Regions from separate parts of the Actinomadura sp. 1N219 genome, predicted to be linked through region 1. Evidence: predicted binding sites of a transcription regulator. Region 1 holds the regulator's gene; the other holds the start of a gene.
What was found. Region 1 encodes HrcA, which represses chaperone genes, less so after heat shock. Its sites were predicted from a motif close to TTGGCACTCTCNNNNNGAGAGTGCCAA; they were not measured.

Region 1 (7,290 bases):
GAGGCCCGCGCCGTCGGTCAGGTCGACGCGCTCACCGGGCCGCAGCCGCCGCACGGTCGCCGCGTGCCGCCCCTCGGGCCCGTCGAGGACGACGCTGCCGCGTTCCAGCGCGTCCGTCGCGGCGAGGAACACCGGCGGGCTCATGCGCGTCCCCCTGCGGATTTCGGTGGCCGTCCAGGCTCACGGGTCGTCCAGGCTCGCTGGCCGTCCAGGTCACTGGCCGTCCAGGTCACTGGTCCCCGTGCTCTGAGGTGCCGCGGCGGCCTTCCTCGTAGGCCGCCGCCGCTGCTCTTCAGTGCTGGTTGAAGACGTCCTTGAGGCGGGAGAACATGCCGCGCTGCCCCGGCGCGAACTTGCCGGGCGGACGTTCCTCGCCGCGCAGGGTCGCGAGCTGCCGCAGCAGCTCCTCCTGCTCCTCGTCGAGCCGGTTCGGAGTCTCCACGTTCACATGGATCATCAGGTCGCCGCGGCCGCTCTCGTTGAGGTGCCGGACGCCCCGGTTGTACAGCGTGATGACCTGCCCGGACTGCGTGCCGGGCTTGATGTCGACGCTCTCGGCGGCGTCCAGCGTCTCGATGGTGACGCTGGTGCCGAGCGCCGCCGCCGTCATCGGGATCTCGACCGTGCAATGCAGGTCGTCGCCCTCCCGCTCGAAGATCGCGTGCGGCTTCTCCACGATCTGCAGGAACAGGTCGCCGGGCGGGCCGCCGCCCGGGCCGACCTCGCCCTCCCCGGCGAGCTGGATGTGGATGCCGTTCTCCACGCCCGCCGGGATCTTGACCTTGACGGTCCGGCGGGTGCGGACGCGGCCGTCCCCCGAGCACTCGGTGCACGGGTTGCGGATCACCGAGCCGAACCCGCCGCACGCCGGGCAGGGCCTGGCCGTCATGACCTGGCCGAGGAACGACCGCTGGACCTGCTGCACCTCGCCGCGCCCGTGGCACGTCTCGCACGTGTCCGGGTGGGTGCCGGGCGCGCAGCCCGACCCCTCGCAGCCGGTGCAGACCACGGCGGTGTCGATGGACAGCTCGCGGGTCGTGCCGAACGCGGTCTCGCTGAGGTCGAGCTCGACCGGCAGCGTCGCGTTCCGGCCGCGCCGCGCCCGGGTCCGCGGGCCCCGCGACGTCGCGGTGCCGAAGAAGGCGTCCATGATGTCGCTGAACGGGAACCCGGCGCCGCCGAAGCCGCCGGCGCCGCCCGCGCCGCCGCCCGGCGCGAACGGGTCCGCGCCCAGGTCGTACATCTCGCGCTTCTTCGGGTCGGAGAGCACCTCGTACGCCTGGGTGATCTCCTTGAACCTGTCCTGGGTCTCCGGATCCGGGTTGACGTCCGGGTGGAGCTCCCGCGCGAGCCGGCGATAGGCCCTCTTGACCTCGTCGGCGCTGGCGTCCCGCCGGACGCCCAGGGTCGCGTAGTAGTCGTTGGCCACTTACGACCCCGCCAGGATCTGTCCCACGTAGCGTGCCACTGCCCGTACCGCTCCCATCGTGCTGGGGTAATCCATGCGTGTAGGCCCGAGCACTCCCAGCCGGGCCAGTGTGAGGTCGCCCACGCCGTAGTCGGCGGCGACGACCGAGGTCGACCGGAGCCCCAGATCGGGGTTCTCGGTGCCGATCCGCACCGTAACTTTAGAGGAATCGCCGGTCTCGCCGAGCAGCCGCATCAGCACCACCTGCTCTTCGAGCGCCACGAGAACCTCCCTCAGGCTCTGCGAGAAGTCCACCGCGGCGAGGTTGGCCGCACCCGCGAAGACGATCTTCTCCTCGTGCTTCTCGACGAGGGTCTCCAGCAGCACCGACAGCACCGACGCGGCGAGCGGACGCTCGTCCGCCCCCACCTTGTCGGGCAGGTCCGCCACCGCGGTCGGCACGTCGCCGAGGCCGAGCCCGTCGAGGCACGTGTTGAGCAACGCCCGCAGGTGCCCGATCGATTCCTCCGACACCGTGCCGCCGGATTCGATCACCCGCTGCTCGACGCGCCCCGTGTTGGTGATCAGGACGAGCAGCAGCCGCCCCTCGGCGACCGGGACCAGCTCGACGTGCCGCACCGACGAGCGCGTCAGCGACGGGTACTGCACGACGGCGACCTGCCGGGTGAGCTGCGCGAGCAGCCGCACCGTCCGGCCGACGACGTCGTCGAGGTCGTAGGCGCCGGACAGGAACGTCTCGATCGCGCGGCGCTCGGCGACCGACAGCGGCTTGATCGTGGACAGCCGGTCGACGAACAGCCGGTAGCCCTTGTCGGTGGGGACGCGCCCGGCGCTGGTGTGCGGCTGGGTGATGTACCCCTGCTCCTCCAGCACCGCCATGTCGTTGCGGATGGTGGCCGGGGACACGCCGAGGTTGTGCCGGTCCGCCAGCGCCTTCGAGCCCACCGGCTCGTTGGTGGAGACGAAGTCCTCCACGATGGCGCGCAGGACGGCGAGCTTCCGGTCGTCCAGCACCTGGTCACCTCCTTCGTCCCGCCGGGCCCGTGCCGCCGGCGCCCCCGCGCCGCTGGCACTCCATACTCCCGAGTGCCAATTGTACGGCCCGGAGACCCGGACCGGAGTGCCCGCGCGGACTCGCCGCACGGCTGCGCGATCCTATCCGTTCCGGACACAGGCTCCCATTCCGTAGGACGCGCCCGCCCCGCCCCCGGAGGACCCGCCCGCGCCCGAGGGTGGGCCGCGCGCCACCCCGAGGGTGGGCCACGCGCCAAGCCGAGGTAGGCCGCGCGCCACGCCGAGGGACGAGGGGCGACGCCGGACGGGCGTCCCGCCGGGTTAATGTGCGGACCCGTGCGGAGTAAGAAATACGGCAACGATGTGCTGGCCGGCGACTGGCGCAGGCCCCGCAAGGGCCAGATCCCGGAGGTCCCGGCCGAGCCCGGCCTGGTCGCCGAGGACCCCGGCAGCGGTTTCTGCGGCGCCGTCGTCGGCTGCGACAAGTTCGGCGTCACCCTGGAGGACCGGTTCGGCAAGCGGCGCGTGTTCCCGCTGACCAAGTCCGGATTCCTCATCGACGGCAAGCCCGTCACGCTCGTCCGGCCCAGCGCGGCGCCCGGCGCGGCGCCCGGCGGACGGCCTGCGCGTTCCGCGTCGGGCTCCATCGCCGTCCAGGGGCTGCGGGCGAAGGTGGCCAAGGAGAGCCGGATCTACGTGGAGGGCGTCCACGACGCCGAGCTGGTCGAGAAGATCTGGGGCCACGATCTGCGGGTCGAGGGCGTCGTCGTGGAGTACCTCGAAGGCGTGGACGACCTGCCCGCCATCGTCGAGGAGTTCGGCCCGGACGGCGACCGCCGCCTCGGCGTGCTCGTCGACCATCTGGTGGACGGCTCCAAGGAATCCCGGATCGCCGCGCGGATCTCGTCGCCGCACGTCCTCGTCACCGGGCATCCGTTCATCGACATCTGGGAGGCGGTCAAGCCCGCGTCCGTGGGCATCCGCGCCTGGCCGCGCATCCCTCGCGGCATTCCGTGGAAGGAGGGCGTCGTCGCAGAGCTGGGTTGGGGCGACGACACGGGCGCGGCCTGGAAGCGCATCCTGGGTTCGGTGAACAGCTACACGGACCTGGAGCCCGCCCTCCTAGGCCGCGTGGAAGAACTCATCGATTTCGTCACCGTCCCCTAGGCGTCTCCTGGGCCTCCCCTGGGGCCCTCTCCTGGGCGTCCGCTAGACGAGGTCGCGGACGACGGCGTCGGCCAGGAGGCGTCCGCGCAGGGTGAGCACCGCGCGGCCCTGCTCGTAGGGGGCGGGCTCTAGGAGGCCGTCGTCGATCGCCTCGCGGACGGCCTTGTCGTCCAGCAAATCGGTGGAGCAGCCCTTGGCGAGCCGTAGTTCGAGCATGATCCGCTCTACGCGACGATCGTCGTCGTCCAGGATCTCTCTGGCGTGTGCCGGGGTCGTGCCTTCCGCGAGGCGGGCCGCGTAGGCGGCCGGGTGTTTGACGTTCCACCAGCGGGTTCCGCCGACGTGGCTGTGCGCCCCCGGGCCGACGCCCCACCAGTCGGCGCCCGCCCAATACAGCATGTTGTGGCGGCAGACGGCGTCTGGGGCGGCGGCCCAGTTGGAGATCTCGTACCAGTGCAGGCCGCGGGCGGACAGCATCTCGTCCGCGATCAGGTAGCGGTCGGCCATGGCGTCGTCGTCGGGCGCCGTCAGTTCGCCTCTCCGGACCTGCGCCGCCAGGCGTGTGCCGTCCTCGACGATGAGCGCGTACGCCGACACGTGGTCGGGGTCGGCGTTCAAGGCGGCTTCCAGAGAGGCCCGCCAGTCGTCGTCGGTTTCGCCTGGCGTCCCGTAGATGAGGTCGAGGTTGATGTGCTCGAACCCTGCCTGTCGCGTCCAGTCCACTACCTGCGGGACGCGTCCCGGCGTATGAGCGCGCTCCAGGACGGCCAGGACGTGCTCGCGCGCGCTCTGCATTCCGTACGAGACGCGCGTGAACCCGACTTCCCGCAGCCTGCCCACATATCTTTCGTCCACCGACTCGGGATTGGCTTCCGTCGTGACCTCAGCGCCCGGTGCGAGCCCGAACTCGGCGTCGATCGCGTCCAGGACGCGCCCCAGATCCTCGGCCGGCAGAAGGGTCGGAGTGCCCCCGCCCACGAAAACCGTCTCGACGGGCAGGTCCACGTCGCCCAGCACCCGCCGGGCCATCCGCACCTCTTGCACGGCGGTGTCGGCGTAGGAGTCGCGGCTAGCCCCCGGACCAAGCTCCGTCGCCGTGTAGGTGTTGAAATCGCAGTATCCGCAACGCGTCACACAGAACGGCACATGCACGTAGAACGCGAACGGTCGCGTTCCAAGGCCGTCCAGGGAGCGGCCGGGCAACGCACCGTCCGCGGGGACGGGGTCGCCATCAGGAAGGGTCGAGGGCACGCTTCAAGTCTGCCCTGCCCAACCCCCTGCCCCGTCCGGTCACGCTGGTCTTCTGTTCAAGTCTGGCTAGGTGTCAAGTCTGGCTAGGCGTCGCTGAGTCTTTCGCGGAGCCAGTCCGGGATGTGCTCGTCCGTGCGGGGGAAGCGGTCGAGGTCCATGGCGTACGCGGACGACGTGAGAGGCGGCGTGAAGTCCGGTTCGCCGTCGTAGTCGAACTCGGCGCTGAAGCGGCCCGAGCGCTCGACCTGGAGGCGGGCGGTGAACCAGGCGCCCTTGCCCTGCCGGTACATGACGCGGCGCAGCTCGTCCATCTTCCCGACCGCCTGGCCGGGCGGCATGGCCGTGCGGCGCTCTCCGTCCGGGCCCTCGACCTCCAGGGACGCGCTGTCGATGCCGACCGTCGCGCGGAACTCGAAGTCGAGCCGCTCCCATCCGGACGGGGCGGCGGTCCGGAGCGCGCGGACGGCGCCGTTCACCGTCTCCCGCTCCTTCGCAGAGCGCAGTACCTGCTCGGGGTCGGTCACGGTGCCTCCGGAGATCGGCGATGTCTGTGATCGGCACTAGCGGTCGACCCCGCGTTGGCAGTCGATCGGCCCAGTGGTGGATCGGCGCAGTCAGATGATCGGCATTGGTGGTTGATCGGCACGGTACCCGTCCGACCGTACCGACATATACCTCCAGACCAAGCAGCCCCTGCCGTGTCGCGCTTTCACAAACGGATCCTCACGCGCACCGGCACGCGCCGCCACGCTACGGAGCCGTCACCGCGGTGCGGCCGTAACCACCATGAACCCGGCACCCATGAACCCGACACCCACGGGGGACCGGGACTTCACCGGAACGCAACACGCGCGGCCTAGCTTCGCTGATCATGAGAAACCGTGCGCGTCATGCCGTGCTCGCGTTGACCGGCGCCGCCCTCGCCGGCGCTCCCCTCCTCCTCTGCGCCTCCCCCGCGTCCGCCGGCGCGCCCGGCGTGATCAGCGTCCATCGCGACGGGCCCGCGAAGTCGCTGCCGTTCACCGCCCGGCGGGACGGCGAGGCCGTGATCTCCTTCGCCGCCTCCGCCCCCGGCGTCTCCTGGGCCCGGAAGGGCGCCGAGTCCGCCGTCGTGGCGATCTCCGTGGACGGACGGCACGTGACCGACCTCGTCGTCCCGTCGTCCGAGCCGGTGTCCCGGAGCCTCGGCCTGGGCCACGTCGGTCCCGGAAAGCACGAGGTCACGCTGCAGTTCGCGAAGGGCAGCGCGCCCGCCGCCCGCCGCGTCACCCTCCGGCGGCCCGCCGTCGAGGTGCCGGACGCCGAAGCGGTCGCCCTGCGCCACGCCCCGATCGTCGTCGGACGGACGGGATGGCCGCTAGGCGACCCGTACCAGAACGCCACCACCGACACCCCGCTCGTCGCGTGGCACGAGACGCGGCCCGCCGCCGCGCCCGGCCACAAGATCATCGAGTACTCGGTGGTGTGGAGCAACGAGGACGGCGGCACCGACTCGCCCGCGCTGATGGCCCGCTGGGGCCGCACGACCGACATCGAATGGGTCTACCGGGTCGAGGTGGACGAATCCGGCGACCGCGTCGACGGCACCGCCGTGTACCAGGCGCCGATGCACATGACGCTCAAGTTCCGGGGACGCTACGAGGGCGACCATCCGGTGCTGCAGACCTGCACGTCCAACAACAACATGTGCGACGTGATCTCCCCTGAGCCGCCGCTGCGCTTCCTCCTCGACGCGTCCAGGACGCGCCCGGACGGCCGCGCCCGCGAGGTCGTCATGGACCGCGAGCCGTGGACGTACCGGATCGCGGCGCAGGAGATGGTCCGCGAAGGGAAGATCGAGATGCCGTCCGACCCGGCGACACGCGAGGTCGGCGACCAGCGCACGTACCTTTTCGTCGAGTTCGCCAAGAAGACGGGCACCCCGACGGGGACGGGTTCGGTGCCGGGTGTGGCGCTCGGCGTCCGGCTCAAGGGCGACCCGTCCGCGCTCTACCGGTCCGACCACGACCAGCCGACCTGGTCGATCGACCGTGACGGCGCGGTCGCCACCACCGTCGAGCTGCCGGAAGGGACTGCGGTCTCCGATATCGCGTCGATCGAGGCCATTCGCCGTCCGACCGGGTCCGGGGACAATGGCGCACCGGCCACGGTCACGTCCATCAACCGGGGATTCTTCCTGGACGACGCGTATCTGCCGCAGCCTTCGTCCATCGACTGGAAGGGTTCGGTGACGGTCACGCAGGAGAAGCCGTCCGCCGTGGTGTGGCGTCCCTGATTCCGACCCGCCCCCGCCCGGCCGTGGCGCGAAACGGCCACGGGCCGGGCGGACGCGGGAACCCTAGCGAACTACGGGCGCGTCCAAGGAGTCATACACTTTCGCCATAGGTCGCACAGCGAACGCGTAGCGAACTAGGAGAGGACACCCGCCA
Region 2 (7,290 bases), on a different contig from region 1:
CGCGGCGACGAGGAGCCGTCCGTCGGCGTCCTTGGTGGAGTCGGGGTACTGCTCGCTCTTGGTGAAGTCCTTGGTGGTGATCAGGCCCTTGAGGCGGCCGTCGGCGTCCACGAGCGGGAGCTTCTCCACCTTGTTGCCCGCCAGCAGCCGGAACGCCTCGTCGCGCGTCACGTCCACCGGCGCCGTGATCAGCGGCATCGGCGTCATGACCTCGCGCACCGGACGGGACGGGTCGGACTCGAAACGCATGTCCCGGTTCGTCACGATGCCGACCAGGACACCCCTTACGTCGGTGACCGGCACGCCCGAGATCCGATAGCGGGCGCAGAGTTCCTCGACGTCGGCGAGCGTCGCGTCCAGCAGGCACGTCACCGGGTTGGTGATCATTCCGGCCTCGGAGCGCTTGACCCGGTCGGCCTGCTCCGCCTGCTCCTCGATCGACATGTTCCGGTGCAGGACGCCGATGCCGCCCTGCCGCGCCATCGCGACCGCCGTGCGGGCCTCGGTCACCGTGTCCATCGCCGCCGACACCAGCGGGATGCGCAGCGAGATCCTGCGGGTCAGCCGGGTCGTGGTGTCCGCCTCGCCGGGCTGCAGGTCGGAGTAGCCCGGCAGCAGGAGCACGTCGTCGAAGGTCAGGCCCTGCGGAAGGAACTTGTCGGGCTCGGCGGGGTTCATGACTACCTTCCCGTAAGTGGTGGCGGTATCGGGCCAGGTCACGGCGACCCTGTACCCATGGTAGGGCGTGAACCCGCGGCCGGACGGGCTTTGCCGACGGCGGCCACGTGGCCTTGATGACATCACGCAACAAGCCCGACGGCCCTGTACATTCCCGCTCGCGCGCACGCCCCGTGATTGTTCACGCACAGAGAAGACAGGGGGGTGCACCGCGTCGGGCGCGTAGCAGTAGCGTGGGTGTGTGCACGACGATGCTCCGCTCGACCCGTTCGCCGGCGACCCGGAGGACCCGGCGGCGGCGCTCGGAGACCCGGGCGACGACACCGCTCCGCTCAGTGTGACGGAGCGGGAGGACGTGCTGGCCGACCTCGCCGACCTGGAGGTCTTTCGGGCCCTGCTGGAACCGCTCGGCGTGCGCGGGCTCACCGTCGACTGCGGCGACTGCGGCAAGCTCCACTACATCGACTGGGAACTCCTGCACGGCAACCTGCGCCACCTGCTCGACGAGGGCCTTCCCCGCGTCCACGAACCCGCCCTGGCCCCCGATCCCGTCGACTACGTGAGCTGGGAGTACGCCCGCGGCTACGTCGACGGCGTCATCGACAGCGAAGAGGGCCGCGACGAGAACTGAAGTCCGCCGTCGCGTTCGAGTGTTTATCTCGGGGGTGGGGGGCGGCGCTCGTTGTTGTTGGGGCGGTACGGGTATTGATACTGGTTCGCGCGTTTTTGCGAGCGGTCGCGGAGGTCGTTCAGGTGGCGGCGGGTGCCTTCGTCTGACTGGGGGCGGTCGCCGGTTTGGGGCTGGGCTTCGGGGCCGCCGGGCGGTGTGGCGTAGACCGTCGTGGACGGGGCGTCCGGGCGGTCCGGGCGGCGGGGGTGCCGCTGGGGCGGGAACAGGTGCCGTGGACGCGTCTTGATCGGCTCGTAGTTCCGCTGGTCGCCGGGTTTCCGCTGCGCGGGAGGCGCCGGGACGGGACGGACGGGTGACCGCGGCCGGTCCTCGTGCCATCCGGCGTCGGTGTCGGCGGGCTTGTCCGGGTCGTCGGTCACGCCGGCGGAGCTCGGCGGCGGGGACGCGGCGGTGCGGTCCGTCACGCCGCCGCCCGCGGCGGCGACGCCGGTGCTGGCGAGGACGGCACCGGCCACGCCGAGGGCCACGATGGTGCGGGGGCCGCGGCGGCGCGAACCCGAGCCGGGACCGGACGGGGCGGGCGGGGCCGGTTCGGAGCCGGCACCGGATCCGGGGGCCTGGTCGTCCACGTCGGTGATCAGCGCGCGCAGCAGGCGTACGGCCGGGTCGGGGTCGTCGGCCTGGCGCGGGCGGGCCGCTTCGGCGCCGGCCGGAGGGACGGCCTTGGGCTCGGGCGCGGCGGTCTCGGGCGTCGAGCCGCCGGCTTCGGGGTCAGGCGTTGGGGGTGCAGCCTCGGGGGCCGGGGCGCGGGCGGCGGAGCCGGCAGCGCGCCGGGCCGCCAGGGAGTCGATGATCGCGTCCGTGCGGCGTACCGCACTGAGGTCCGCCGGCGTCCCGGCGACCGCCTGCGGCAGGCTCGCCGGCGCGGGGGAACCGCCGGAGTTCGAAGGCTCGGCCGGACCCGGGGCGCCCCGCATGCCAGTGAAGGGGCCGCGCTCCGTCAAGCGATCGACTCCTCTCTGGCCATCGCCCGAAGCCGGGCCAGAGCCCGGTGCTGCGCGACCCGTACAGCCCCCGCGGACATGCCCAGTACATTGCCGGTCTCCTCGGCGGACAGGCCCGCCACCACCCGCAGCAGCACCAGCTCGCGCTGGTGGTCGGGAAGGCGGGTGAGCAGGTCGCGGGCGCGCTGCGCCTCGATGTAGCGCACCACCGTCTCCTCGGGCCCCGGACGGTCGTCCGGGCCGTCCGGCAGGTCCTCGGTCGGCACGGCCGCGCGGACGGCGCTGCGCAGCGCGTCGGCGATCTTGTGCGAGGCGATGCCGAAGACGAAGGACGCGAAGGGGCGGCCCATGTCCCGGTAGCGGGGCAGGGCCGACAGGACGGCGATGCAGACCTCCTGGGCGACGTCGTCCGCGATGTGGTACTGCCCGGAGACCCGTCCGAGACGGGCCCGGCAGTACCGGACGATCATGGGGCGAACCTCGGCGATGAGGACCTCGATGGCCCCCGGGTCGCCCTGGACGGCGAGGCTGGTCAGCTCTCTGAGGTCACCGTCGGCCGCTTTCGCCGCGCGCAGAACCCTTATCCCACGGCCGGTGTCGTGGGGCATCGGAGGGGCGAGCCCTCCCGAGGGTTCGGCGGCGCTCGCGGTCATGGTCCCGGCGTAGCATCCCTCGGTCACGTCAAGCATGATGCCCAGCACGGCCGGGCGTGTCTCCACCGTCCTCTACAACGGAATGGTCACAGTGCTGGAGCAGTCCTGGGATTACTACGTGGAGTAGCCGGTCAACAGCGGACTGTTCTCGATTTCTACCCACCCACAGTCGGGCAAACAGGTGGAAACAGCTCAATGACTAATGGACAGGATGTCGAGCACCAAAAGGCGAGACCCCCGTCCGGACGGACGGGGGTCTGCCGTTGGTCTCCGGACGATCCGTCCGGCGAAGGGCCGGCTCAGTGGCCGTGCCCGTGGCCGTGGCCGTGACCGCCGGCGGCCTCCTCGGCCTCCTCCGGCTTGTCGACCACGAGCGCCTCGGTCGTGAGCAGCATGCCCGCGATCGAGCCGGCGTTGGTGACGGCGCTGCGCGTCACCTTCACCGGGTCGATGACGCCCTGCGCGACCAGGTCGCCGTACTCGTTGGTGGCGGCGTTGTAGCCGTGGCCCGGCTGCAGCGCGCGCACCTTGGAGACGACGACGTAGCCCTCCTGGCCGGCGTTCTCGGAGATCCAGCGCAGCGGCTCGTCCAGCGCGCGGCGGACGGCCTCGGCGCCGGTCGCCTCGTCGCCGGACAGGCCGAGGGTGTCGAAGCCCTCCTTGGCCACGTGCACCAGGGCGGCGCCGCCGCCGGCGACGATGCCCTCCTCGATCGCCGCGCGGGTCGCCGAGATGGCGTCCTCCAGGCGGTGCTTCTTCTCCTTCAGCTCCACCTCGGTGGCGGCGCCGACGCGCAGCACGCAGACGCCCCCGGCCAGCTTGGCGAGGCGCTCCTGCAGCTTCTCCCGGTCCCAGTCGGAGTCGGAGTTCTCGATCTCGACCTTGATCTGGTTGATCCGGGCGGTGATGTCGTCCGCGGAGCCCTCACCGTCGACGATGGTGGTGGCGTCCTTGGTGACGGTGATGCGGCGGGCGCGGCCGAGGTCCTCCAGGCCGATGGAGTCGAGCTTGAGCCCGATGGCCTCGCTGACGACCTGGCCGCCGGTGAGGGTGGCCATGTCGCCCAGCATCGCCTTGCGGCGGTCGCCGAAGCCCGGCGCCTTCACCCCGACGGACAGGAACGTCCCGCGGATCTTGTTGGCGACGAGCAGGGCCAGCGCCTCGCCCTCGACGTCCTCGGCCACCACGAGCAGCGGCTTCTTCGTCTGGGCGACCTTCTCGGCCAGCGGCAGGAACTCCTGCACGTTGGAGATCTTGCCGTCCACGATGAGCACGTAGGCGTCCTCCAGGACGGCCTCCATGCGCTCGGGGTCGGTCACCATGTGCGGCGACAGGTAGCCCTTGTCGAACTGGAGGCCCTCGGTGAACTCCAGCTCGAGGCCCATGGTGTGGGCCTCCTCGACGGTGATGACGCCGTCCTTGCCGACCTTCTCGAACGCCTCCGCGATCAGCTCGCCGATCTGCGGGTCCTGCGCGGAGATGGTCGCGACGTGCGCGATCTCGCTCTTCTCCTCGACCTCGCGGGCCGACTTGAGGAGCTGGTCGGACACGTACTGGGCGGCCGCGTCGATGCCGCGCTTGAGCGAGAGCGGCGACGCGCCGGCCGCCACGTTGCGGGTGCCCTCGCGGACCATCGCCTGCGCGAGGACGGTCGCCGTGGTGGTGCCGTCGCCCGCGATGTCGTTGGTCTTGGTCGCCACTTCCTTGGCGAGCTGGGCCCCGAGGTTCTCGTAGGGGTCCTCCAGCTCCACCTCGCGGGCGATGGTGACGCCGTCGTTGGTGATCGTCGGCGCGCCGAACTTCTTGTCGATGACGACGTTGCGGCCGCGCGGGCCGATCGTCACCTTGACGGCGTCCGCGAGAGCGTTGACGCCGCGCTCAAGAGCCCGGCGAGCGTCCTCCTCGAACTCCAGGATCTTCGCCATGCGGATACTCCTCTTTACGCGATCCGCCCCGACCGGCCCGCCGAAGGCGGCGCCGACCGGGGCGGGTGCATCACGTTCTCGGTGATTACTTCTCGATGACCGCGAGCACGTCGCGGGCCGAGAGGACGAGGTAGTCCTCGTTGTTGTACTTGACCTCGGTGCCGCCGTACTTGCTGTAGAGCACGACCTCGCCGACCTTGACGTCGACGGGGACGCGCTCGCCCTTGTCGTCGACGCGGCCCGGGCCAACGGCAAGGACGGTGCCCTCCTGGGGCTTCTCCTTGGCGGTGTCCGGAATCACCAGGCCCGACGCGGTGGTGGTCTCGGCCTCAAGCGGCTGGACGACGATACGGTCCTCAAGCGGCTTGAGAACAACCTTGGTGGCGGTCGTCACGATCTGACCTCCCCTTCGATTGGTCCTCGGCCGGCCACAGGTGGGCCGGCCAGCACATGTGACAGAAGAGGCGACCCTGGACCGGCCTGTCGTCGCGGGTGCCAGACCGACCTTCGTCGCTGTTGTTGGCACTCTCCCTCGGAGAGTGCCAGTCATGGAGACTATTCCGTGCCCGGTAAGCAGTCAACACGGACACGGAGACGCCCCGGAGCCGTCTGCCCGCGTTCACCGCAGGCTAACTTCATGCGCCGCCAGCAGCGCGAACAGGGTCCCGGGCAGGAGCCGCCGTCTTCGCTGCTTGGACATCGCTAACGTCCTTCTATGGACAGCGCGTCGTTCCAAGCTCTGCTCGGCCCGTCCGGTCAGGCGCTGCTGGACGAGGCGGCGAGGCTGGACGTGAGCGAGGACGGTCTGCTCGCGACGGCGTCCAGGCTCCGCGAACGGCACGATCCCGCGCTCGTCGCCGCCGCGCTCACGCAGGTGCGGTTGCGCGAGCGGGCGCGGGCGAAGTTCGGCGACGACGCAGGCCGCATGTACTTCACCCAGGCGGGGCTCGAACAGTCGACCCGCGCGAGTGTGGCGTCGCATCGCGCGCGACGGTTCGCTGACCGTCTGCCTGGCGCGCGTGTGCTGGAGCTGGGTTGCGGGATAGGCGCCGACCTCATCGCACGGGCGCACGTGGGTCTCGTTGGGGAAGGTGTGGAAATCGACCCGCTGACGGCTGACGTGGCGCGGGCGAACGTGGTTTCCCTGGGGCTGGACGGTCTCGTCTCTGTGCGCGTGGGTGATGCGGCTGAGGAGGACCCTGGCGGGGAGGACCCTGGCGGGTTCGATGCCGTCTTTGCCGATCCTGGACGTCGCACGGCACGAGGCCGCATCTTTGATCCTCGCTCGTATGAGCCGCCGTTGGACGTCGTCCTGGACAAGGCCAGTCGGGCACCGGGCGCGTGCGTGAAGGTCGCGCCGGGCATTCCGCACGAGGCCGTCCCGGACGGTGCGGAAGCAGAGTGGGTCTCCGTGGGCGGGGACGTTAAGGAAGCGGCCTTGTGGCTTGGCGAACTCGCTGGGGACGTTAGTCGGCGAGCCACTCTGCTTCCGTCCGACACCCACTCCGATGCCGAAACGCGTGCGTGGACGCTGACGCCGCAGGGCCTGGACGTCCCGGACGTCCGCGCATGGGGCCGCTATCTGTACGAGCCTGACGGCGCCGTGATCCGCGCCCATCTGGTCGGTGAGGTCGCGGCGCTGGTCGGCGGCGGGCTCGCCGACCCGCAGATCGCGTACGTCACGTCCGACGAGCTGCGTCCGACGCCGTTCGCGTCCGCGTACGAGATCGACGACGTGCTGCCGTTCTCCGTCAAGCGCCTGCGCGCGGAGCTGCGGCGGCGCGACATCGGCGTGCTCACCGTGAAGAAGCGCGGTTCGGCGGTCGACGTCGACCGGCTGCGCCGCGACCTGGGCTTCGGCGGCCGCCGCACGTCGCGGGGCAAGGCCGGGGAGCTGACGCTGGTGGTGACCCGCGTGGGGCGGGATCCGGTCGCCCTCCTCACCCGTCCCGTCCCCCGTTCCTGACCCGCGCGACCCGCGCCCCCGGGACCCGCCCGACCCGGACGCCGCGCGACCCGGGGGACGCCGCGCGAACCCGGGACCCGCCCGGAACGGCGGGGGGCGGGGATCGAGTCCAAAGATCTTCCCGCCGCCCGGCCGCGCCAAGCGAGACCGGGCGACGCGCCACGTCCGGGCAAATCATCTTCGCTTTCCGGCATCGGTTCACCAGAGATTGCGGGCGCCCGGCAAGGCGGTAACGCCGAGCGCAAATCGGCGCGCCGGGATGGGGAGACCGAAAAACACCAAGTCAGGTTCGGCGGCCGGGACTTCCGCGCTTCCGAATACGCCTCATAAATGGCCCGGACCCCGCCGGACGGCATGACATTCCACGGACACGTGTCGCTCCGGCCGTGAGCGGCGGCGGTCCGCCAACTGCCGATGTCGGACGAGATGTACG

Region 2: the regulator HrcA is predicted to act here: its motif matches at 5,411-5,437, upstream of groES (co-chaperone GroES).

What each region holds. Positions count from the first base shown of each region.
Region 1 is NZ_JBIRAY010000002.1:349,627-356,916, forward strand. Features, by position in the region: gene ACH35V_RS10385 (16S rRNA (uracil(1498)-N(3))-methyltransferase) at 1-144, opposite strand, end outside; gene dnaJ (molecular chaperone DnaJ) at 293-1,429, opposite strand; gene hrcA (heat-inducible transcriptional repressor HrcA) at 1,430-2,443, opposite strand; gene ACH35V_RS10400 (DUF3097 domain-containing protein) at 2,780-3,610, shown strand; gene hemW (radical SAM family heme chaperone HemW) at 3,653-4,861, opposite strand; gene ACH35V_RS10410 (hypothetical protein) at 4,945-5,385, opposite strand; gene ACH35V_RS10415 (hypothetical protein) at 5,733-7,136, shown strand; gene ACH35V_RS10420 (DUF4870 domain-containing protein) at 7,290-7,290, shown strand, end outside.
Region 2 is NZ_JBIRAY010000006.1:181,250-188,539, forward strand. Features, by position in the region: gene guaB (IMP dehydrogenase) at 1-678, opposite strand, end outside; gene ACH35V_RS20445 (DUF5319 domain-containing protein) at 920-1,309, shown strand; gene ACH35V_RS20450 (hypothetical protein) at 1,333-2,313, opposite strand; gene ACH35V_RS20455 (sigma-70 family RNA polymerase sigma factor) at 2,310-2,921, opposite strand; gene groL (chaperonin GroEL) at 3,266-4,891, opposite strand; gene groES (co-chaperone GroES) at 4,977-5,288, opposite strand; gene ACH35V_RS20470 (SAM-dependent methyltransferase) at 5,607-6,857, shown strand.